Linked DNA regions of Microbaculum marinisediminis. The protein of the gene in region 1 interacts with the protein of each later gene in a pairwise test. Links are inferred from orthologs where the notes say so. Each region holds a gene or a part of one and is shown on either strand. Other genes may lie near its edges. The genes, in order: MUB46_RS15295 and MUB46_RS11385.

Region 1 (9,713 bases):
CCGAGAATCATCCGTCCGATATTGCCGAACCTGAACACGCGAAGCGAGACGGTTGCGGCAATCAGCACCATTGCGCACAGGAGTAAAGGACGCGCTAAGAGCGTCTGATATTGCAATTGGTACTGAAGCGCCGGCAAACCGGCCTTTCTGGCCGTATCGATCTGTTTTGGGAGATCCCAGAACGAGATCGTGTCGGCGGATGCCAGCCGCTCGGACACCTGCGTTTTGTCCAGATAGGTGCTGAGCAGATAGGAGCGGTGGAACTGGGGCGGCAGGCCGGGCTGAATCAGCCAGCCGTTGTTCAATCGCCACCGCCCGTCCTCCAGAACGGCCGATTTCGCCTCGAATCGTTCACGAAAGGCGCCGTTCTTGTCGAAGATGATCGCGGTCACGCGGCGAAGCTTCCATCCGTTCGGCGAGGCGCTCCGTGCATGCAGCACGGATTGGCCGTCGACGCCGTCCTGGCGCAGCCAGATCGACCGTCCGCCCCAGCCGAGCGGGCCCGAATAGTCCCCGAACGATTCTTCGAACAGCGCCTCGTGTCGTGATTTCAGATTCGCGGCGAGCGGGTTGTAGAGCGTCGTCGCCGCGATGCCGAGAACCAGCGCGATGATCAGTGCCGGCGCGGTGAACTGCCACACCGACAGACCGGCGGCGCGGGCGACGACCAGCTCCAGGCTCTTGGTCAGCACGAGGAACGTCATCATCGCCGCGAACAGGACGGAGAAAGGCAGTACCAGCTCGGTCAGCGAGGGCAGGCGATAGAGCGAGAGCAGCAGCACGACGCCGATCCCGACGTCGTGATTGCCGGCCCGGCGCAGGTTCTCCACCGTGTCGACCAGGAAGATAAGCGCGATACAGGTGCCGAACACCGCGATGAGGTTCAAAAGGAACCGCTTCGACATATAGGTCGCGAGGGTCTTGTCGAAGATCATCGCGACGCCCCTTTGCCGGTGACGCCGCCGCGGCGCATCAGATCGGTCACCGCCTCGGAAATAGTGGCGAGCAGGCGCGAAGGCCTGAGAATATCGATGTCGATCTTCGGCAATGTGGGAAACGCGTCGGCGATAAGGGCCATCCTCTGCCCGTTGCCGAACGCCATCCACGCGGCGCCGACAATGCCGACAAGCGGCGTCACGTACATCGGAATCACCGCCCAGGCCTCGCGGGCGGCGAGGTTGGACGCGCTGAAGCCGATCGTGCGCAGGATGGCCATGGCGGCGATCGCCAGGACGATCGAGTTGCCGCGTCCGGTGCGGTTGGTGCGCGGATAGCCGAGTGTGGCCAGCGTGATGAAGACGAAGGCGAGCGGGTACAGGATGCTGGAGATCCGTTCATGGATCTCGGCCCGGAACTTGCCGGGAAACTTCTGGTAGTACTCGTCCTTAGGATCGGGGTTCAGCAATTCCGACATGCGCATTTCGCGTGGCCGGTACGTCACTTCGCCGCCGCCGACCGTCAGATTGGAGAGATCGAAGATATAGCGGTCGAAATTGATGACTGTGATCTCTTCCGGCTTGCCTTCCTGCTGATGCATGCTGCCGCGGTGCATCGTCAGGTAGGCGCGCTCGCCGGTGCGCACGATGCGGCCTTCCTCGGCGAGATAGGTCATCAGTTTTTTCCGGTCACGCTCGTCGTGAACCAGCAGGCCGACCAGCGTGCCATCGGGATTTCGGTCGCGAATATGGAAAGTCAGCCCGTTCTCGACGGTCGTGAACAGGCCTTCCTTGACGATATAGGTCAGCACGTCGGCACGGATCGAGGCGATCGTGTTACGCAGCGTCCGTGCGCTTTCCGGCATGACGTATAGGCTGATCACGCCGGTTAGGATCGTGACGATGAGGCCGAGGATCACGAAGGGCTTGAAGACGATCCAGGGTGACGTTCCGGCGGCATGGATGATGACCAGCTCGCTGTCGGCATTGATGCGGTTGAGGGCGTAGAGGCAGGCGATGAACAGCGCCACGGGCGCGATGACCATGATCAGCGCCGGCAGGGCAAGCATGGTCATATACAGGAACAGCCACAGGGTCTGTCCCTGCGTGGTCAGCAGGTCGATTTCCTTGAGCGCCTGCGTCACCCACACCACCCCGGTCAGCACCAGGAGTGCGATTACGAAGGCGCCCGCGACGATGCGAAATATGTAGCGGCCGACAAGGTTCATCCGCTTAAGCCTTACGCGCCTCCAACTCGCCGGCACCGCGCCGGCCCTGCATTCGCTAATCCGCCTTGATGGCGAGAATGCGCCGTTTTCTGGCCGCGCTCGCGCCCGGACGGCCCGGCCCTCTCGCGCCATCTAACCGGATGGTGTATTGGGAGACGCTGCGCCGATCAAGCAATTGTAACATCTTGAAATAGATTTGAACCAGTCGAGGTCCCATCTGCCATGTCAGACCTGCCGAAAGTGAGTTTCTCGAAGCTTTCCGAGCCCTCCAACGGCGTCGCCGTGCTGCTCGCCGGCGAAAAGGCCGCTCTCGGCCCTATTGGAAAGGCGCTCGACGACTCGTCGGGCGGCGCGCTCTCCAGGGCGGTGAAGACGGCTGAGTTCACCGGCAAGTCGAAGTCGTTTCTTGACGTCATCGCCCCCGCCAACCTGTCGCTCGACCGGGTGCTCGTCGTGGGAACCGGCGACGCGGCCAAACTCACGGATCTCGACTGGCAGAACCTGGGCGGGGCGATCTCCGCGCGGCTGGCCAACGGCGCGCAGACCGCGACCGTGGTGATGGAGCTCGCCGACGGAACATCGCCCGGCGAACAGGCCGCCGCGCTGCTCGGCGTCGGCGCCAAGCTCTCCGCCTACCGGTTCGACCGCTACAAGAAAAAAAAGAAGTCGGACGACGATAAGCCGAAGACCCCGCCGCGCAACGTCGTGGTGGCGACGGATGGTCACACCGCCGCCCGCAAGGCGTTCGCCCGGCTCGATGCGGTGAGCGACGGCACGCTACTCGCCCGCGATCTCGTCAACGAGCCCGCCAACGTGCTCAGCCCCGAGGAATTCGCCAAGAGGGCCAAGGCTCTGTCGTCGCTCGGCGTCGACGTGACGGTGCTCGACGAGAAGGAAATGCGCAGGCTCAAGATGAACGCGCTGCTCGCGGTCGGGCAGGGCAGCGCGCGGGAAAGCCGGCTCGTCGTCATGCGCTGGAACGGGCTCGGAAAGGCCTCGAAGAAGAAGCCCGTCGTCTTCGTCGGCAAGGGCGTCGTCTTCGACACCGGCGGCATCTCCATCAAGCCGGCGGCCGGCATGGAGGACATGAAGGGCGACATGGCGGGCGCGGCCTGCGTCGTCGGCCTCATGCACGCACTTGCCGCGCGCAAGGCAAAGGTCAACGCGGTCGGCGTCATCGGTCTCGTCGAGAACATGCCCGACGGCCTGGCGCAGCGTCCCGGCGATATCGTCACCTCGATGTCGGGCCAGACCATCGAGGTCATCAATACCGACGCCGAAGGCCGTCTCGTGCTCGCCGACGCGCTGACCTACGTGCAGAAGAAGTTCAAGCCGGGTTTCATTGTCGACCTTGCGACCCTGACCGGCGCCATCATCGTCGCGCTCGGCCACGAATATGCGGGCATGTTCGCCAACGACGACGACCTCGCCGCGCAACTCACGGCAGCCGGCGAGGCGACGGGCGAAAAGGTCTGGCGGATGCCGCTCGGGGCCGAGTACGACAAGATGATCGACTCCCGCTTCGCCGACATCAAGAACACCGGCGGCCGCTTCGCCGGCTCGATCACCGCGGCGCAGTTCCTCAAGCGCTTCGTCGACGACGAGACGCCGTGGGCGCATCTCGACATCGCCGGAACCGGCATGGCCTCGCCGAAGACCGACGTCAGCAAGACCTGGGCCTCCGGTTTCGGGGTCGGCCTGCTCGACCGGCTGGTGGCCGACAACTACGAGGGATAGCGGCGGCCGGCCCGGCCGCGGGACGCGAAGGCCATGACCGAGGTCCTGTTCTATCATCTCGAACGCCGCCCGCTCGAAGCGGTCCTGCCCGCGCTCCTGGAGAAATGCCTCGAGCGCGGCTGGAAAGCGGTGGTACAGGGCGGCTCGGCCGAGCGCCTCGACGCGATCGACGGGGTTTTGTGGACCTATCGCGAGGATTCCTTCCTTCCCCATGGAACGGTGGCCGACGGGGATCCGGTGTTTCAGCCGATCTATCTGACGACCGACACCGATAATCTGAACGACGCGACGGTTCGCTTCCTGGTCGACGGCGCCGAACCGCCGGATCTCGCCGGCTACCAGCGGGCGATCTTCATTTTCGACGGCCGTGACGAGGAGGCCGTCGCCCAGGCGCGCGTCCATTGGAAACAGGCCAGCGGCCAGGGGCACGACGTGACCTACTGGCAGCAGAACGATTCCGGCCGCTGGGAGCGCAAGGCGTGAGCGGGGCGGGCGGGCACGAAGACCGACTGGCCTGGTTCGACGAGCTCTATCGCCGTGCCGGCGACGATGCCGATGCCGTGCCCTGGTCCCGCGCAGGTCCGCACCCGGGGCTGGATCACTGGGCGAAATCAGCGATCGGCCGGGGCGCCGGCCATGCCGGCAGGGCGATCGACGTTGGTTGCGGGCTGGGCGACAACGCGGAGTTTCTAGCCAGCCTTGGCTATGACGTGACCGCCTTCGACCTGTCCGAAACCGCGATCGATTGGGCGAAACGCCGGTTTTCCGACACCGCCGTGTCTTATGCGGTCGCCGACCTGTTCGCGCTGCCGGTCGAGTGGCACGGGGCCTTCGATCTCGTCAGCGAAGTCTACACCCTGCAGGCGCTGCCCGCCGACCTTCGCCAGGGGGCGCTGCGGGCGATCGCCGGTCTGGTCGCGCCCGGCGGGCGCATCGTCGTCGTTTGCCTGGCCCGGGACGAGGACGAGCATGCCGACGGACCGCCCTGGCCGCTGGCGCGGTCGGAATTGTCGGGATTCGGCGACGCCGGATTGGCGCCGGTCACCTTCGAGGACGTGGTGCTCGGCGACAACCAACGGCGCCATTTCGTCGCCGTCTATGAGCGGGCAGAGCCGGAAACCTGAGCCTTTCGGTTCCGCACCGACGATCATGTCTAGCCCGTGGCGCCCTCGAGCGCGGCTCCGGCTTCCAGCCAGTCTTCTTCCGCCGCGGCGAGCGCTTCGACCGTGCGCGCCCGTTCGCGCGACAGGTCGGCCCCCTTGGCCGGATCTCTGGTGAACAGGTCCGGATCTGCGAGGCGGCCATCGAGATCGGCGATCTTCGATTGCAGCGTGGCCATCCGTTTCTCCGCGTCCTTCTGCCGGTTGCGCAGCGGCTGCAGTTCGGCGCGCTTCTGCGCCGCTGCCCGGCGCTGATCGCCGCGATTGGCGGTGATCGTGATCGTTTCGGCGGTCTCGGGTATGGAGTCGTCGCCGGACAGGACCCGCTTGCGATAGTCCTCCATGTCGCCGTCGAACGGCACGACGGTGCCGCCGGCGACCAGCCAGAGCCGGTCCACCGTCGTCTCGATCAGGTGCCGGTCGTGGCTGATGACGATGACCGCGCCTTCGTATTCGGCGAGCGCCTGCACCAGCGCCTCGCGTGCGTCGACGTCGAGATGGTTGGTGGGTTCGTCCAGAATCAGCAGGTGCGGACCGAAGAAGGTCGCCAGTCCGAGCAGAAGCCGCGCTTTCTCGCCGCCGGACAGCTTGCTCGCAGGAATGTCGGCCTTTTCGATGCCGAATCCGAGTTGTGCGGCCTTCGAGCGGACCTCGGCTTCCTTTGCGTCCGGCATCAGCCGGCGCACCTGTTCGGTCGGCGACAGGTCCGCGGAAAGTTCGTCAAGCTGATGTTGGGCGAAGAAGCCGACGGTGAGCCTGTCGGCGGCGTGCATCCGCCCGTCGCAGGACTGCAGGCGGCCGGACAGCAGCTTGGCCAAGGTGCTCTTGCCGTTTCCGTTCGATCCCAGCAACCCGATGCGGTCGTCGTGATCGAGCCGGAGGTTCAGATTCCGCAGGACCGGCTTGCCTCCGTAGCCCACCGCCGCGCTGTCGAGCTGGATGATGGGCGAGGCCAGCGGTTTCTCGGGCGAGGGGAAGTGGAACGGGCGAAATGTGCCGTCGACCAGCGCCTCGATCGGCTCCATCTTCGCCAGCGCCTTCAGGCGGCTCTGCGCCTGCCGCGCCTTCGAGGCCTTGTAGCGGAAGCGGTCTACGAAGGCCTGCATGTGCTTGCGTTGTTCGTCCTGCTTCTTGCGCGACTTTTCGGCGAGTGCCTGTTTCTCGCGCCGCTGCCGTTCGAACTGGTCGTAGGTGCCGCGATAGACGGTGAGTTTGCCCTGATCGAGGTGAACGATAGTGTCGACGGCCGTGTTGAGCAGATCGCGGTCATGGCTGATGACGATCATCGTGTGCGGATAGCGGGCGAGATAGCTCTCGAGCCAAAGCGTGCCTTCGAGATCGAGGTAGTTGGTCGGTTCGTCCAGCAGCAGCAGGTCGGGCTCGGTGAACAGCACCGCAGCAAGCGCCACCCGCATCCGCCAGCCGCCGGAAAAGGATTCCAGCGGGCGCTGCTGCGCGGCCTGGTCGAAGCCAAGACCCGATAGGATGCGGGCCGCCCGCGACTCCGCCGAATAGGCGTCGATCTCGCTCAGGCGCGCGTGGATTTCGCCGATCCGCGCTCCGTCCTGCGTCGAGTCCGCCTCCGCCATCAGGCGCGCGCGCTCGGTGTCGGCCGACAGCACGAAGTCGATCAGCGAGGTCGGGCCCGCCGGCGCTTCCTGTTCCACCGTGCCGATCCGCGCTTTCGCCGGGAACCCGACCGAGCCCGACTCCACGACGGCTTCGCCCTTGATAAGTCGGAACAGCGTCGTCTTGCCGGTGCCGTTGCGCCCGACCAGACCCGCCCGGGCGCCGGTGGGCAGGGTTACGGTGGCGCCGTTCAACAGCGTGCGGCCGGCGATGCGGTAGGTGAGGTCGGTGATCTGAAGCATGGCGCCTATTTGCAGGTTGCCGGGGCTCGCGGCAAGGCCCCGGGCCTCTCTCTTTTGGTCATTCTGCCGTTTGGTCCGCTCGTGCTAGCATTTCCGGCCGGCCCTGCGCGGGCCGGCGTTAGCGGGGAACCGAAAAGAGGGAGAGCGAACTATGTGCGTACCTGGCTGTCATGAAGCGGTAATGCATCAGTTGAGCCGTCGCGGTTTCTTCAAGGGGGTGGGAGCTGCCGCGCTGGCTGCGACTGCGGTGCCGGCGGCCGTGGCGCCGGCGCGGGCCGCCCCGACGAGCTTCTCCAAGGTCGTCGACCTGACCCATGCGCTGCCGGAAGACTTCCCGACCTTCTTTGGTCAGCCTCAGCTTGAGATCGAGAACGTCTACAAGTTCGACAAGGACGGCTTCAATCTGAACATCTGGCATCTCAACGAGCACACCGGCACCCACATGGACGCGCCGATCCATTTTTCCAAGGACGGCCAGACCGCCGATCAGGTGGAAGTCGAGAAGCTCGTCGTGCCGATCGTGGTCATCGACGTGAAGGCGAAGGCGGCGGAGGATCCGGACTATCGGTTGACGCCCGACGACATCGCCGCCTGGGAGAGCGCCAACGGCGATTTGCCGGACGGCTGCTGCGTCGCCATGAACTCCGGCTGGGACGCCCACGTGAAGAGCGACATGTTCCGCAACGCCGATGGCGACGGGGTCATGCACTTCCCCGGTTTCCACGCGGAGGCCGCGGACATGATGATCAAGGATCGCAACGTCATCGGCATGGCGGTCGATACGCTGTCGCTCGACCACGGCGCGTCGAAGGACTTCAAGACCCACTACACCTGGCTGCCATCCGGTCGCTGGGGCATGGAATGTATCGCCAATCTCGACGCGATACCCGCAACCGGCGCCACGCTTGTCGTGGGGTCACCGAAAATTGTAGGAGCGACGGGCGGCCCAAGTCGTCTGATCGCGCTGATTTGACGTACCGGGCCGGTGGAGCGGTTCCGCCGGCCCACTAATCTAATGGTTTTCGGCGGCGGGGCGCGCGTTGAACTCAAGGAGGCTTTCGCCATGCGGATTCTTGCGCTCGCACTGCTCGCCGTCGTCCTGGCTCTTCCAGGCACGGCATTCGCCGAGGGCCCGGGCAGCTTCGCCCGCTACAAGGGGTATTACGGCGGAGCGATACGTCTCGAAGCCAACTATGTGGCCCGCGACACTTGCCAGGCGGCGATCGATGCCCGTCGCGGCGCACCGCCCGGCCAGGCCGTCGCACCGCTGACGATCCCCGTCACCATCGTCATCGGCCCGAATCCGCGCGGCTGCGGCCAGAGCCGCCTCGTCCAGAGGGTTATGACGGTCGGCGGCCCGACCAGCACCGAGCTGATCCAGATCTTCTTCGTCAATCCGACCGGTCGCATTCTGAAAATAGAGAAAATCTCAATCTCGACATTTTAGTCTCGCAAAAGACCGAAATCAGGGCCCCGACGTCGCACCCGGGGCCCGAGTCGTGCGATAGTCGCGCTCGCCGAAACTGTGAGGGCTTATATGCCGTTTTCAAAAATGCCCGGGCTCCGGAGCCTGTTCGCCGCGACCGCGCTGGTCGCGATGTCGTCCGCATCCGCTATCGCGGGGCCGCCATTCTGGGGCGCGACCTACGCGACCAGCTACGGCGTCGACGCGCCGGACAGGTTTGGTGGTGGCCTGCCGGTTCATGTCTCGGCACGCCTGCCGGGCAATCTGGCCTGCTTGAGCCTCGTCAGCGCAAAGCTCAACGATCCGCCGCCCTATCCGCGTGTCACCGACTCGCTTCGCGCCGCGCGTGTGGACGTGGTGGTGGAGCAGTCGTCCTGTCCGCCCGACGGAAAGGCCAACTGGTTGAAGTTCGTCGTGCCGCACCCGGTCCAGGCCGATATCCTCAACCTCGTCTACATGACGCCGGACGGAAACGTGATCCACAGCGAAAAGGTGCACATTTCCCTGGGCACCGGCGGCAAGTACGCCAAGTAGAGCTGCTTCGGGTTCTACCCGGTTCCTCAGTCCAGACCGATCCCCGTTTCGCGCTGATACAGGATCAGATCGAGGGACGGGGCATCGCCTGCGAGTTGCGTCAGCAGGCAATGCATCTGGCCTCTGTGGTGGGTCTGGTGGTTGAAGAAATGCGTCAGCGCCGGCGATAGCGGCTGTTCGATATCGCTCGGGTTGGTGATGGTGCGATAGCGGAACCGGCCCGCGAGATCCGTTGCCGACAGGCCGCTGATATAGGCGCGGATCCGGTCGTCCTCCGCGCGCCGGGCCATGCGCAGTTCCTCGAAATCGTCGAACAGGACCGCGTCCAGCCGGGTCGGCGCGCCACCGGTCCTCGTGAACCGCCCCATCCAGATGCGGTCGCCCACGAGGATATGGTTCAGGGTGCGGTGGACGGACCCGAAGAAAGCCCCGTGCTCCTTGCGGTACAGATCGTCGGGCATCGCCGCGGCGGCGTCGTAGAGCCGCTCGTTGGCCCAGCCGTTATAGCCCGCCATCATCTCGAAATGCGATTTCACGGCCGCGCTTCCTCCCTATTAGGTAAGCAATGCTGTCATAAACTGACGTCGCGGTAAAGCGGGACCGGCACGGGATCCGGTGGCGGCGGGACGCGATCGTCGCGCCTTGCGAGGGCGCGGCGAGCCCGGTATAAGCCGCGCGACCGCCGGTATCCGGCATTTTCAACTTCAGCGAACCCACCATCAGCAAACGAGGTCGAGCCGACATGGCGATCGAGCGCACCCTTTCCATCATCAAGCCCGACG
Region 2 (10,305 bases), on another replicon or contig:
TCGATCTCAGGGACTTCTATGCCACCGGCCTGGGGCAGACCACGCGACGGCTGCTGGTGCATCGGCTGCGGCGGCTGTGGCCGGATCTTTCCGGCCTGACGGTGGTCGGGCTCGGCTATGCCGGGCCTATGCTCGGTGTCTTCCGCGAGGAATCGGAATGCACGCTGGCCTTCATGCCGGCGGAGCAGGGTGTGGTGAACTGGCCGGCCGACGGGCCGTCTTCGTCCACGCTCGTCGACGAGACGCAACTGCCGCTCGGCGACGGCACGGTCGACCGGCTCGTGCTGGTCCATTGCCTGGAAATGTCGGAGCAGCCGCGCGACCTGCTGCGGGAAGCCTGGCGGGTGCTGGCACCGGGCGGCCGCCTGGCGGTGCTGGTGCCGAACCGGCGCGGCCTGTGGGCGCGCTTCGAGCATACCCCGTTCGGGCAGGGGCGGCCCTACAGCCGCTCCCAGATCGTCAGGCTGCTGCGCGACACGCTGTTCACACCGAACAGCTGGGGCGAGGTGCTTTGGGTGCCGCCGTTCCGCGGACGCTTCATGATCCGCTCGGCCGCGGCGTGGGAGCGGGCCGGCACCGTCATCCGGGCGATGCCGCCGGGCGTGCTGCTGGTCGAGGCGACGAAGCAGCTCTATGCGGCGGTTCCGGCGAAGGAACGCAGCCGTGCGCGCGTGCGCTTCGTGCCCGCGCTCGCCGGCAAGCCCGTGCCGACGCAGAGCATGGAGACCGCGCGCCGTCGCACGGGTCTAGCGCGGTCCGAATAGCCCCCTTGCGTTTTCCGCGCTGGCCGGGTCCACGAAGCCGTGATACGCGATTTTGATGACCACTATCCCGTCCGGCCGACCGCGGGATCTCCGCGACGAGGCCGTGCCGCCGGAAACGGCCGCACCCGAAGTTCCGGTCGTCGTTCGCAAGGAAGCGGAACCGTCCGGCTCCCCGCGAAGCCTCATCATCGGCTATGTCTTCGCCGTTATCGGCGCGCTGACGTTTTCCTCCAAGGCGATCTTCATCAAGCTCGCCTATGCGGAGGGTGTCGGGGTCGAGGCGCTGCTGGCGCTACGCATGATGCTGTCGCTGCCGGTCTATCTGATCGTCGGCGCGCTGTCGCTGCGCGACCGGCGCCGGCGCGGCGAGGGCCTGCCCGGCTTCGGCCTGTTCGCCAAGGCCGTGCTGATCGGGGTGCTCGGCTACTGGGTCGCGATGTATCTCGACTTTCTCGGGCTCGACCTGATCCCGGCCCAGCTCAACGTCCTGATCCTGATGACCTATCCGCTGTTCGTGGTGATCTTCGGCGCGCTCTTCTTCCGCTTTCCGGTGCAGGTTCGCGCCGTGGTCGCGTTTACGATCAGCTATGTCGGCCTCGCCGTCATCTTCTACGGCAAGCTGGGAACGACGGATGGCGATGTCGCGCTCGGCGCCGGCCTGGTGCTGGGGTCGGCGATCTGTTTCGCGCTGTATGTGCTGTTCGCCCGCGAGATCATCGGCCGGATGGGGCCGCGGCTATTCACCTGCGTGACGATGATCGCGGTGGCGGTGCTGGCGATCGCGGGGTTCGTGGTGAGCGAGCCGGTATCCGCGCTCGCGATCACCCCGGCGGGGTGGGGCTATGCGATCCTGCTTGCCGTTGTCGCGACGATCGCCCCGACCTTCCTGATGAACGCGGCGCTGCAGCACATCACCGCGCAGGCCAGTTCGACCATCGGCATGCTGTCGCCGGTCGCCACGATCCTGCTTGCCGCCATCGTTCTCGGCGAGGTGCTGGGCACGCGCGATATGATCGGCGCCGTGCTTGTCATCGGCGGCGTGGGCTGGTTCACGCTGAGCGGCCGGAAGTAACGCCCGGCCGCCGTTAGTCAGATGTCGCCCGCGTCAGATGTGGATGGCGCGCTTGCCCGCCGCCAGCGCCGCCTCGCGGACGGCTTCCGACAGGGTCGGGTGAGCATGGCAGGTGCGGGCCAGATCCTCGGCCGAGCCGCCGAACTCGATCAGCACGGTCAGTTCCGCGATCAGCTCGCCGGCGACGGGGCCGACGATGTGGGCGCCCAGGACCCGGTCGGTCTTGGCATCGGCGAGAACCTTCACGAAGCCGTCGGTCGCGTTCATGGCCCGGGCGCGGCCGTTGGCGGAGAAGGGGAACTTGCCGGTCACATAGGCGATGCCGGCCTCCTTCAGCTCCTCCTCGGTCTTGCCGACCGAGGCGACTTCCGGGCGCGTGTAGACGACGCCGGGAATGGCGTTGTAGTTCACGTGACCGGCCTGGCCGGCAAGGAGCTCCGCGACCGCGACACCCTCTTCCTCGCCCTTGTGGGCGAGCATCGGTCCGACGATGACGTCGCCGACGGCGTAGATGCCGTCGACCGTGGTCTTGTAGTGGTCGTCGGTCTTCACCCGGCCGCGTTCGTCGAGCTCGACGCCGACCTCCTTCAGGCCGAGGCCCTCGGTGTAGGGGACGCGGCCGACGGCGATCAGCACCACGTCGGCGTCCAGCTGCTCCGCGTCGCCGCCCTTGGCGGGTTCGACGGAGACCTTCAGCGTCTTGCCCGTGGCGTCGACGCCGGTGACCTTGGAGCCGAGCTTGAAGGTGAAGCCCTGCTTCTGAAGCATGCGCTGGAACTGCTTGGCGACCTCGCCGTCCATGCCGGGCAGGATGCGGTCGAGGAACTCGACGACCGTTACCTCCGCGCCGAGGCGCGCCCAGACCGAGCCGAGCTCGAGGCCGATGACGCCGGCGCCGATCACCAGCAGCTTGCCGGGCACCTTCGACAGCGACAGCGCGCCGGTCGAGGTGACGATGCGCTTCTCGTCGACGTCGATGCCGGGCAGGCGCGTGGAATCGGAGCCGGTGGCGATGACGATGTTCTTGGCCTCGAGGACCTGCTTGTCGCCCGTCTCGGGCGTCACCTCGACCTTGCCGGGCGCGACGATGCGGCCCGTTCCGATGACGCCGTCGATCTTGTTCTTCTTGAACAGGAAGGCGACGCCGTCGACATTGCCTTTCACCGTGCCGTCCTTGTGGGCCATCATGGCCTTAAGGTCGAGCTTCGGCGCGCCGACCTTGACCCCGAGCTTCTCGAGCCCGTGGCCGGCCTCTTCGAACATCTCGGAGGCGTGCAGAAGCGCCTTCGACGGGATGCAGCCGATATTGAGACAGGTGCCGCCGTAGGTCGCGCGCTTCTCGACGACGGCGACCTTCATGCCGAGTTGCGACGCGCGAATGGCGCAGACGTAGCCGGCCGGGCCGGAACCGATGATGACGAGATCGTATGAAGCCATTGGACTGCCTCTTTATGTTTGAAGTCGTTGCGACTGATGTCGCTCCGGCCGCCGGTCAGCGGCCTGCGAAAGCGAGACGCAGCCCGAAGCCCGCGAAGGCGGCAGCAACGGTGCGGCGCATCCATTTGAGAACCGTCTGCGAGCGCAGGACGCGCTCGCCGACGAGGGCGGCGAACATCCCGTAGCTGACGAAGACGACGAAGGTCATAGCCATGAAGACCGCGCCCAGGAACAGCATCTGCGCGGTGGGAGAGCCTGCCGCGACTCTGTCGCCGACGTGTATGAACTGGGGCAGGAAGGCGAGGAAGAACACCGAGAGCTTCGGGTTCAGCACGTTGATCAGGCAACCGGTGCGGGCGATGGCTAAAAGGCTGCGGTGCGCTGGTTTCTGATTGCCGATCTGCATAGGCCCGGATTCCTTCAGGGTCTGCCAGGCGAGATAGAGCAGGTAGGCGGCGCCAATGTATTTCAGGATCTGGAAGGCCAGCGCGCTTGTATGGAAGATCGCGGCAAGGCCGACCACGGACGCAAGAAGCGCCGGCACGATTCCCAGGGTGCACCCCAAGGCAGCGGCGATGCTTTCCCGGCGACCGGCGGTGAGACCGGTCGCCACCGTGTAAATCACCCCGGTTCCCGGAATCAGCACGACAACGAGCGCTGTGAGGAGGAACTCCGGGGACATTGCTCCAACCTGTTCTCGGGTTACAGATCCAGCACGAGCCGCTGCGGGTCCTCGATCGATTCCTTGATGCGCACGAGGAAGGTCACGGCTTCCTTGCCGTCGACGATGCGGTGATCGTAGCTGAGCGCCAGATACATCATCGGGCGGATCACCACCTGGCCGTTGCGGGCGACGGGACGTTCCTCGATGCGGTGCATGCCGAGGATGCCCGACTGCGGCATGTTGAGGATCGGTGTCGACAACAGTGAGCCGTAGACGCCGCCATTGGTGATGGTGAAGGTGCCGCCCTGCATCTCGTCGATGCCGAGCTTGCCGTCGCGGGCGCGCCGGCCGTAGTCGCCGATGGTCTTCTCGATCTCGGCGAGGCCCATCTGGTCGGCGTCGCGCACCACCGGCACGACCAGGCCCCTGTCGGTGCCGACGGCGACGCCGACATGGTAGTAGTTCTTGTAGACGAGATCGGTGCCGTCGATCTCGGCGTTGACCGCCGGGATCTCCTTCAGCGCCTGGATCACCGCCTTGACGAAGAAGCCCATGAAGCCGAGGCGCACGCCGTGCTTCTTCTCGAACAGCTCCTTGTACTGCTTGCGCAGATCCATCACCGCGCCCATGTCGACGTCGTTGAACGTCGTCAGCATGGCCGCCGTGTCCTGGGCGTCCTTGAGGCGGCGCGCGATGGTCTGGCGCAGCTTGGTCATGCGCACCCGCTCCTCGCGGGCGGCATCGTCCTCTGCGACCGGCGCGCGGGCGGCCTGGGGCTTCTCCACCGGGGCGGTGATGCCGGTCTCCAGCGCCTTCAGAACGTCTTCCTTCAGCACCTGACCGCGCTTGCCGGAGCCCGAAACCTGATCGGCGGACATGCCCTTCTCGGCGAGCATCTTGCCGGCGGCCGGCGATGGCGGCATCTCCGGTCCCTTGGCCGCGCCGGCAGCAGCAGGAGCGGCCGCCTCGGCCTTCGGAGCCGCGGCCGGCTTCTCCGCCTTCGGGGCGGGCGCGGCGCCGGCGACGCCTTCGGCGAACTGGGCGAGCAGGGCGCCGACCTCGACGGTCTCGCCTTCCTCGACGACGATCTCCGACAGGGTGCCGGCCGCGGGTGCGGGCACCTCGACGGTGACCTTGTCGGTCTCGAGCTCGACCAGCGGCTCGTCCTGGGCCACGGCATCGCCGGGCTTCTTGAACCATTGGCCCACCGTCGCTTCGGTTACGGATTCACCAAGCGTCGGTACGCGGATTTCCATCGCCATTCTCGTCGTCCTTGAGGGTCGGGCTTATTCGGTTAGGGCCTCGTCGAGGAAGGCCTCGAGTTGCGCGAGATGCTTCGACATGAGGCCGGTCGCGGTCGCCGCCGCGCCGGCGCGGCCGACGTAGCGCGGCCGGCGGTGCTTGGCCTCGATCTGGTTGAGCACCCATTCCAGATAGGGCTCGATGAAGTTCCAGGCCCCCATGTTGCGGGGCTCTTCCTGGCACCAGACCATCTCGGCATTCTTGAAGCGGGCGAGCTCAGTCACCAGCGCCTTGGCGGGCACGGGATAGAGCTGCTCGAGCCGGAGCAGGTAGACATCGTCGATGCCGCGCTTCTCGCGCTCCTCGTACAGGTCGTAATAGACCTTACCGGAGCACATGACCACGCGACGGATCTTGTCGTCCTTGGCGAGCTTGATCTTCTCGCCTTCGCGGATCTCGGCATCGTCCCACAGCAGACGGTGGAAGCAGGATTCCTGGGCCAGCTCCGACAGCTTCGAGACCGCCCGCTTGTGGCGCAGCAGCGATTTCGGCGTCATCAGGATCAGAGGCTTGCGGAAGTCGCGCTTCATCTGCCGGCGCAGGATGTGGAAGTAGTTCGCCGGCGTCGTGCAGTTGGCGACCTGCATGTTGTCCTCGGCGCACATCTGCAGATAGCGCTCCAGACGGGCGGAGGAATGCTCCGGACCCTGGCCCTCGTAGCCGTGCGGCAGCAGCATCACGAGACCGGACATGCGCAGCCACTTGCGCTCGCCGGCCGAGATGAACTGGTCGACCACCACCTGGGCGCCGTTGGCGAAATCGCCGAACTGGGCCTCCCAGATGGTCAGCGCGCGCGGCTCGGCCAGCGAAAAGCCGTACTCGAAGCCGAGCACCGCCTCTTCCGAGAGCATCGAGTTGATGACCTCGTAGTGGGCCTGGCCGTCCGACAGGTTGTCGAGCGGGATGTAGCGATCCTCGGATTCCTGATCGTACAGGACCGAGTGGCGTTGCGAGAAGGTGCCGCGTTCGCAGTCCTGGCCGGACAGCCGCACCGGGATGCCCTCGACGCACAGGCTGCCGAAGGCGAGCGCCTCGGCGGTCGCCCAGTCGATGCCCTCGCCGGTCTCCATCATGGCGCGGCGATTATCGAGGAAGCGCTTGATGGTGCGATGGACCTTGAAGTCCGCGGGCACCTCGCACAGCTTCACGCCGATGTCCTTCAGCGTCTCTTCCGGGACGCCAGTGTGGCCGCGGCGCGGACCTTCGTCGTTGGCGACCTTGTAGCCCGACCAGCGACCGTCCAGCCAATCGGCCTTGTTCGGCCTGTAGCTGGTGCCGGCGTCGAACTCGGCCTCCAGCTTGGCGCGCCAGTCGGCCTTGAGCTGCTCGACCTCTTCGGCCGTGACCAGTCCCTCGGCAACCAGCTTGTCGGCGTAGATCTGCAGCGTCGTGGGATGCGAGCGGATCTTCCGATACATGATCGGCTGGGTGAACGCCGGCTCGTCGCCCTCGTTGTGGCCGAAGCGGCGGTAGCAGAACATGTCGATGACGACAGGCTTGTGGAACCGCTGGCGGAACTCGGTCGCCACCTTGGCGGCGAAAACCACGGCCTCCGGATCGTCGCCGTTCACGTGCAGGATTGGCGCCTCGATCATCTTGGCGACGTCCGAGGGATACGGCGAGGACCGCGAGAAGCGGGGATTGGTGGTGAAGCCGATCTGGTTGTTGACGATGAAGTGGACCGAGCCGCCGGTGCGGTGGCCCTTCAGGCCGGACAGGCCGAAGCATTCGGCCACGACGCCCTGGCCGGCAAAGGCCGCATCGCCGTGGATGAGCAGCGGCATCACCGTCGAGCGGTCGGGATCCGCCATCTGGTCCTGCTTGGCGCGCACCTTGCCGAGCACGACGGGATCGACGATCTCCAGGTGCGACGGGTTGGCGGTCAGCGACAGGTGGACCTTGTTGTTGTCGAACTCGCGGTCGGAGGAGGCGCCGAGGTGGTATTTGACGTCGCCGGAGCCCTCGACCTCGTCGGGAGAGGACGACCCGCCCTTGAACTCGTGGAAGATCGCCCGGTGCGGCTTGGCCATCACCTGGGCGAGCACGTTGAGACGGCCGCGATGGGCCATGCCGACGACGATCTCGTTCACGCCGAGATGGCCGCCGCGCTTGATGATCTGCTCGAGGGCTGGAACCATCGCCTCGGCGCCGTCGAGGCCGAAACGCTTGGTGCCGGTATACTTGACGTCGAGGAATTTCTCGAAGCCCTCGGCCTCCACCAGCTTGTTGAGGATCGCCTTCTTGCCTTCCGGCGTGAAGGTCACCTCCTTGTCGGGGCCCTCGATGCGCTCCTGGATCCAGCCCTTCTCGGCGGGATCGGAGATGTGCATGAACTCGACGCCGATGGTGTTGCAGTAGGTGCGCCGGAGGATCTCCAGCATCTCGGGGATCGTGGCGAACTCGAGCCCGAGCACGTGATCGATGAAGATCGAACGCTCGTAGTCGGCCTCGGTGAAGCCGTAGCTCTCGGGCTCCAGCTCGGGATGGCTGACCGGCGGCATGAGGCCGAGCGGGTCGAGATTCGCCGCGAGATGGCCGCGCATGCGGTAGGCGCGAATCATCATCAGCGCGCGCACCGAATCGCGGGTGGCGCGCATCACCGCTTCCTCGGACAGCTCGACGCCCTGGCGCTGGGCCTTGGCGCGAATCTTCTCGCCGACCGCGGATTCGACGGGCATCCAGTTGGAATCGAGGGCGCTGACCAACTCGCCGTTCATCGGGATCGGCCAGTCTTCGCGCTCCCATGAGGCGCCGCGCGCCTCGGCGATCACAGTTTCGCGATCGTCGTGGAGCGCCTCGAAAAACGCCCGCCAACCGGTGTCGACGGACTCGGGATTTCGCTGGTAACGCGCGTACTGATCTTCAATCCACCCCGCATTGGCGCCGTAAAGGAACGACGTCAACGCGAAGGCTTCATTAGCCTCTTGCTTGGCCATGATCGGCTCCGGAGGGGCATCGGCGCCCCTTCATCTGACTACGGGACCGCTCTCGCGGTCGACTCAATTGGGTACTGAGCGAACTAAAGCCAACCTTTGTTCTAATTTGGTTAGCCTTTCAACACCTCAACGAGCGTCTTTCCCAGACGGGCCGGCGACGGCGAGACCTGGATGCCGGCCGCTTCCATCGCGGCGATCTTGTCTTCCGCGCCGCCCTTGCCGCCGGAAATGACCGCGCCGGCATGGCCCATGGTGCGGCCGGGAGGTGCGGTGCGGCCGGCGATGAAGCCGACCATCGGCTTCTTACGGCCTGCCTTGGCCTCGTCCCTGAGGAACTGGGCGGCGTCCTCTTCCGACGAACCGCCGATCTCGCCGATCATCACGATCGACTGGGTCTCGGGATCGGCGAGGAACATTTCCAGGACATCGATGAAGTCGGTGCCCTTGACCGGATCGCCGCCGATGCCGACCGCGGTGGTCTGGCCGAGGCCTTCCATCGAGGTCTGGTACACCGCCTCGTAGGTCAGCGTGCCCGAGCGCGAGACGACGCCGACCGAGCCCTTGCGGAAGATCGAGCCCGGCATGATGCCGATCTTGCACTCGTCCGGCGTCAGCACGCCGGGGCAGTTCGGGCCGATCAGGCGGGAGTTAGATTTGTCGAGCTTTGCCTTGACCTTGACCATGTCCATCACCGGGATGCCCTCGGTGATGCAGACGATCAGCGGAATCTCCGCGTCGATCGCCTCTTCGATGGCCGCGCCGGCGCCGGCCGGCGGCACGTAGATGACCGAAGCGTTGGCGCCGGTCGATGCCTTCGCCTCGGCGACGGTCGTGAAGATCGGCAGGGCCTTCTCGGCGCCGTCGACGTGGCCGACCCAGCTTTCACCACCCTTCTTGGGATGAACGCCGGCGACCATCTGGGTGCCGTGATAGGCGAGGGCCTGCTCGGTATGGAAGGTACCGGTCTTGCCGGTCAGGCCCTGGACGATGACCTTGGTATTGCGATCGACGAGAATGGACATGAATTTCCTAACTGAAACGCTCTGGTTGCGTGACCTGGCTCGCTTTCCGCGCCCGCGGCTCAGCCGTTCACGGCCTTCACGATCTTCTGGGCGGCGTCGTCGAGGTCGTCGGCGGCGGTGACGTTCAGGCCGCTTTCGTTGAGGATCTTCTTGCCCTCCTCGACCTTGGTGCCTTCCAGGCGCACGACCAGCGGAACCTCCAGGCCGACATCCTTGATCGCGGCGACGACGCCCTCGGCAATCGTGTCGCAACGCATGATGCCGCCGAAGATGTTGACCAGAATGCCCTTCACGTTCGGATCCGCGGTAATAATCTTGAACGCCGCGGTGACCTTTTCCTTAGAGGCGCCGCCGCCGACATCGAGGAAGTTCGCCGGCTCGGCGCCGTAGAGCTTGATGATGTCCATCGTGGCCATCGCCAGGCCGGCGCCATTGACCATGCAGCCGATGGTGCCGTCGAGGGCGATATAGGCGAGATCGTACTTGGAGGCCTCGATTTCCTTCTCGTCCTCTTCCGTCTCGTCGCGCAGCTCGACGATGTCGGGATGGCGGAACAGGGCGTTGTTGTCGAAGGAGACCTTGGCGTCGAGGACGCGGATGTGGCCGTCCTCCATGACGATCAGCGGATTGATCTCGAGCAGGCTCATGTCCTTGCTCGTGAAGGCCTCGTACAGGATCTTGGCCAACTCGATCATCTCGGAGCGGGCCGGCTCCTGGAGTTCGAGCGTATCCGCCAGCTTGCCGGCATCGGCGTCGGTGACGCCGGCCTGGGGATCGATCGGCAGCGTCAGGATCTTGTCGGGGGTCTCCTCGGCGACGGCCTCGATGTCCATGCCGCCTTCCGTGGACACGACGAAGGCGACCTGGCCGACGGTGCGGTCGACGAGCAGGGAGAGATAGAGTTCGCGGGCGATGTCGGCGCCGGCCTCGATATAGAGCCGGTTGACCTGCTTGCCGGCGGGGCCGGTCTGCTTGGTCACCAGCGTCGAGCCCAGCATCTGCCTGGCGTTCTCGACGACTTCCTCGACCGACCTGGCCAGGCGGACGCCGCCCTTGTCTCCGGCCACCGGCTCCTTGAAGCGGCCCTTGCCGCGGCCGCCGGCGTGGA

What was found.
Region 2: the proteins of MUB46_RS15295 (region 1) and MUB46_RS11385 interact in binary tests that used the Escherichia coli proteins (3 or more experiments, as listed by UniProt). The link is inferred for Microbaculum marinisediminis from one-to-one orthologs.

What each region holds. Positions count from the first base shown.
Region 1 is NZ_JALIDZ010000006.1:331,183-340,895, forward strand. What follows is about bases 4,494-7,413. They hold MUB46_RS15295 (ABC-F family ATP-binding cassette domain-containing protein), read right to left. Parts: upstream 6,933-7,413; coding sequence 5,055-6,932; downstream 4,494-5,054. Other genes in these bases: MUB46_RS15290 (class I SAM-dependent methyltransferase), read left to right, coding at 4,494-5,025; MUB46_RS15300 (cyclase family protein), read left to right, coding at 7,084-7,413. Outside these bases: LPS export ABC transporter permease LptG, read right to left, coding at 1-935; LPS export ABC transporter permease LptF, read right to left, coding at 932-2,164; MUB46_RS15280 (leucyl aminopeptidase), read left to right, coding at 2,387-3,901; MUB46_RS15285 (DNA polymerase III subunit chi), read left to right, coding at 3,935-4,384; more of MUB46_RS15290, read left to right, coding at 4,381-4,493; more of MUB46_RS15300, read left to right, coding at 7,414-7,905; MUB46_RS15305 (hypothetical protein), read left to right, coding at 7,996-8,379; MUB46_RS15310 (hypothetical protein), read left to right, coding at 8,470-8,931; MUB46_RS15315 (DinB family protein), read right to left, coding at 8,958-9,467; ndk (nucleoside-diphosphate kinase), read left to right, coding at 9,674-9,713. UniProt on the Escherichia coli protein: Genetic data indicate it may be involved in ribosome assembly or function.
Region 2 is NZ_JALIDZ010000004.1:522,785-533,089, forward strand. Bases 5,024-8,535 are described here. They hold MUB46_RS11385 (2-oxoglutarate dehydrogenase E1 component), read right to left. Parts: upstream 8,176-8,535; coding sequence 5,224-8,175; downstream 5,024-5,223. Other genes in these bases: odhB (2-oxoglutarate dehydrogenase complex dihydrolipoyllysine-residue succinyltransferase), read right to left, coding at 5,024-5,199; sucD (succinate--CoA ligase subunit alpha), read right to left, coding at 8,286-8,535. In the rest of the region: MUB46_RS11360 (class I SAM-dependent methyltransferase), read left to right, coding at 1-764; MUB46_RS11365 (DMT family transporter), read left to right, coding at 820-1,836; lpdA (dihydrolipoyl dehydrogenase), read right to left, coding at 1,870-3,273; MUB46_RS11375 (LysE family translocator), read right to left, coding at 3,329-3,955; more of odhB, read right to left, coding at 3,976-5,023; more of sucD, read right to left, coding at 8,536-9,197; sucC (ADP-forming succinate--CoA ligase subunit beta), read right to left, coding at 9,257-10,305. UniProt on the Escherichia coli protein: E1 component of the 2-oxoglutarate dehydrogenase (OGDH) complex which catalyzes the decarboxylation of 2-oxoglutarate, the first step in the conversion of 2-oxoglutarate to succinyl-CoA and CO(2).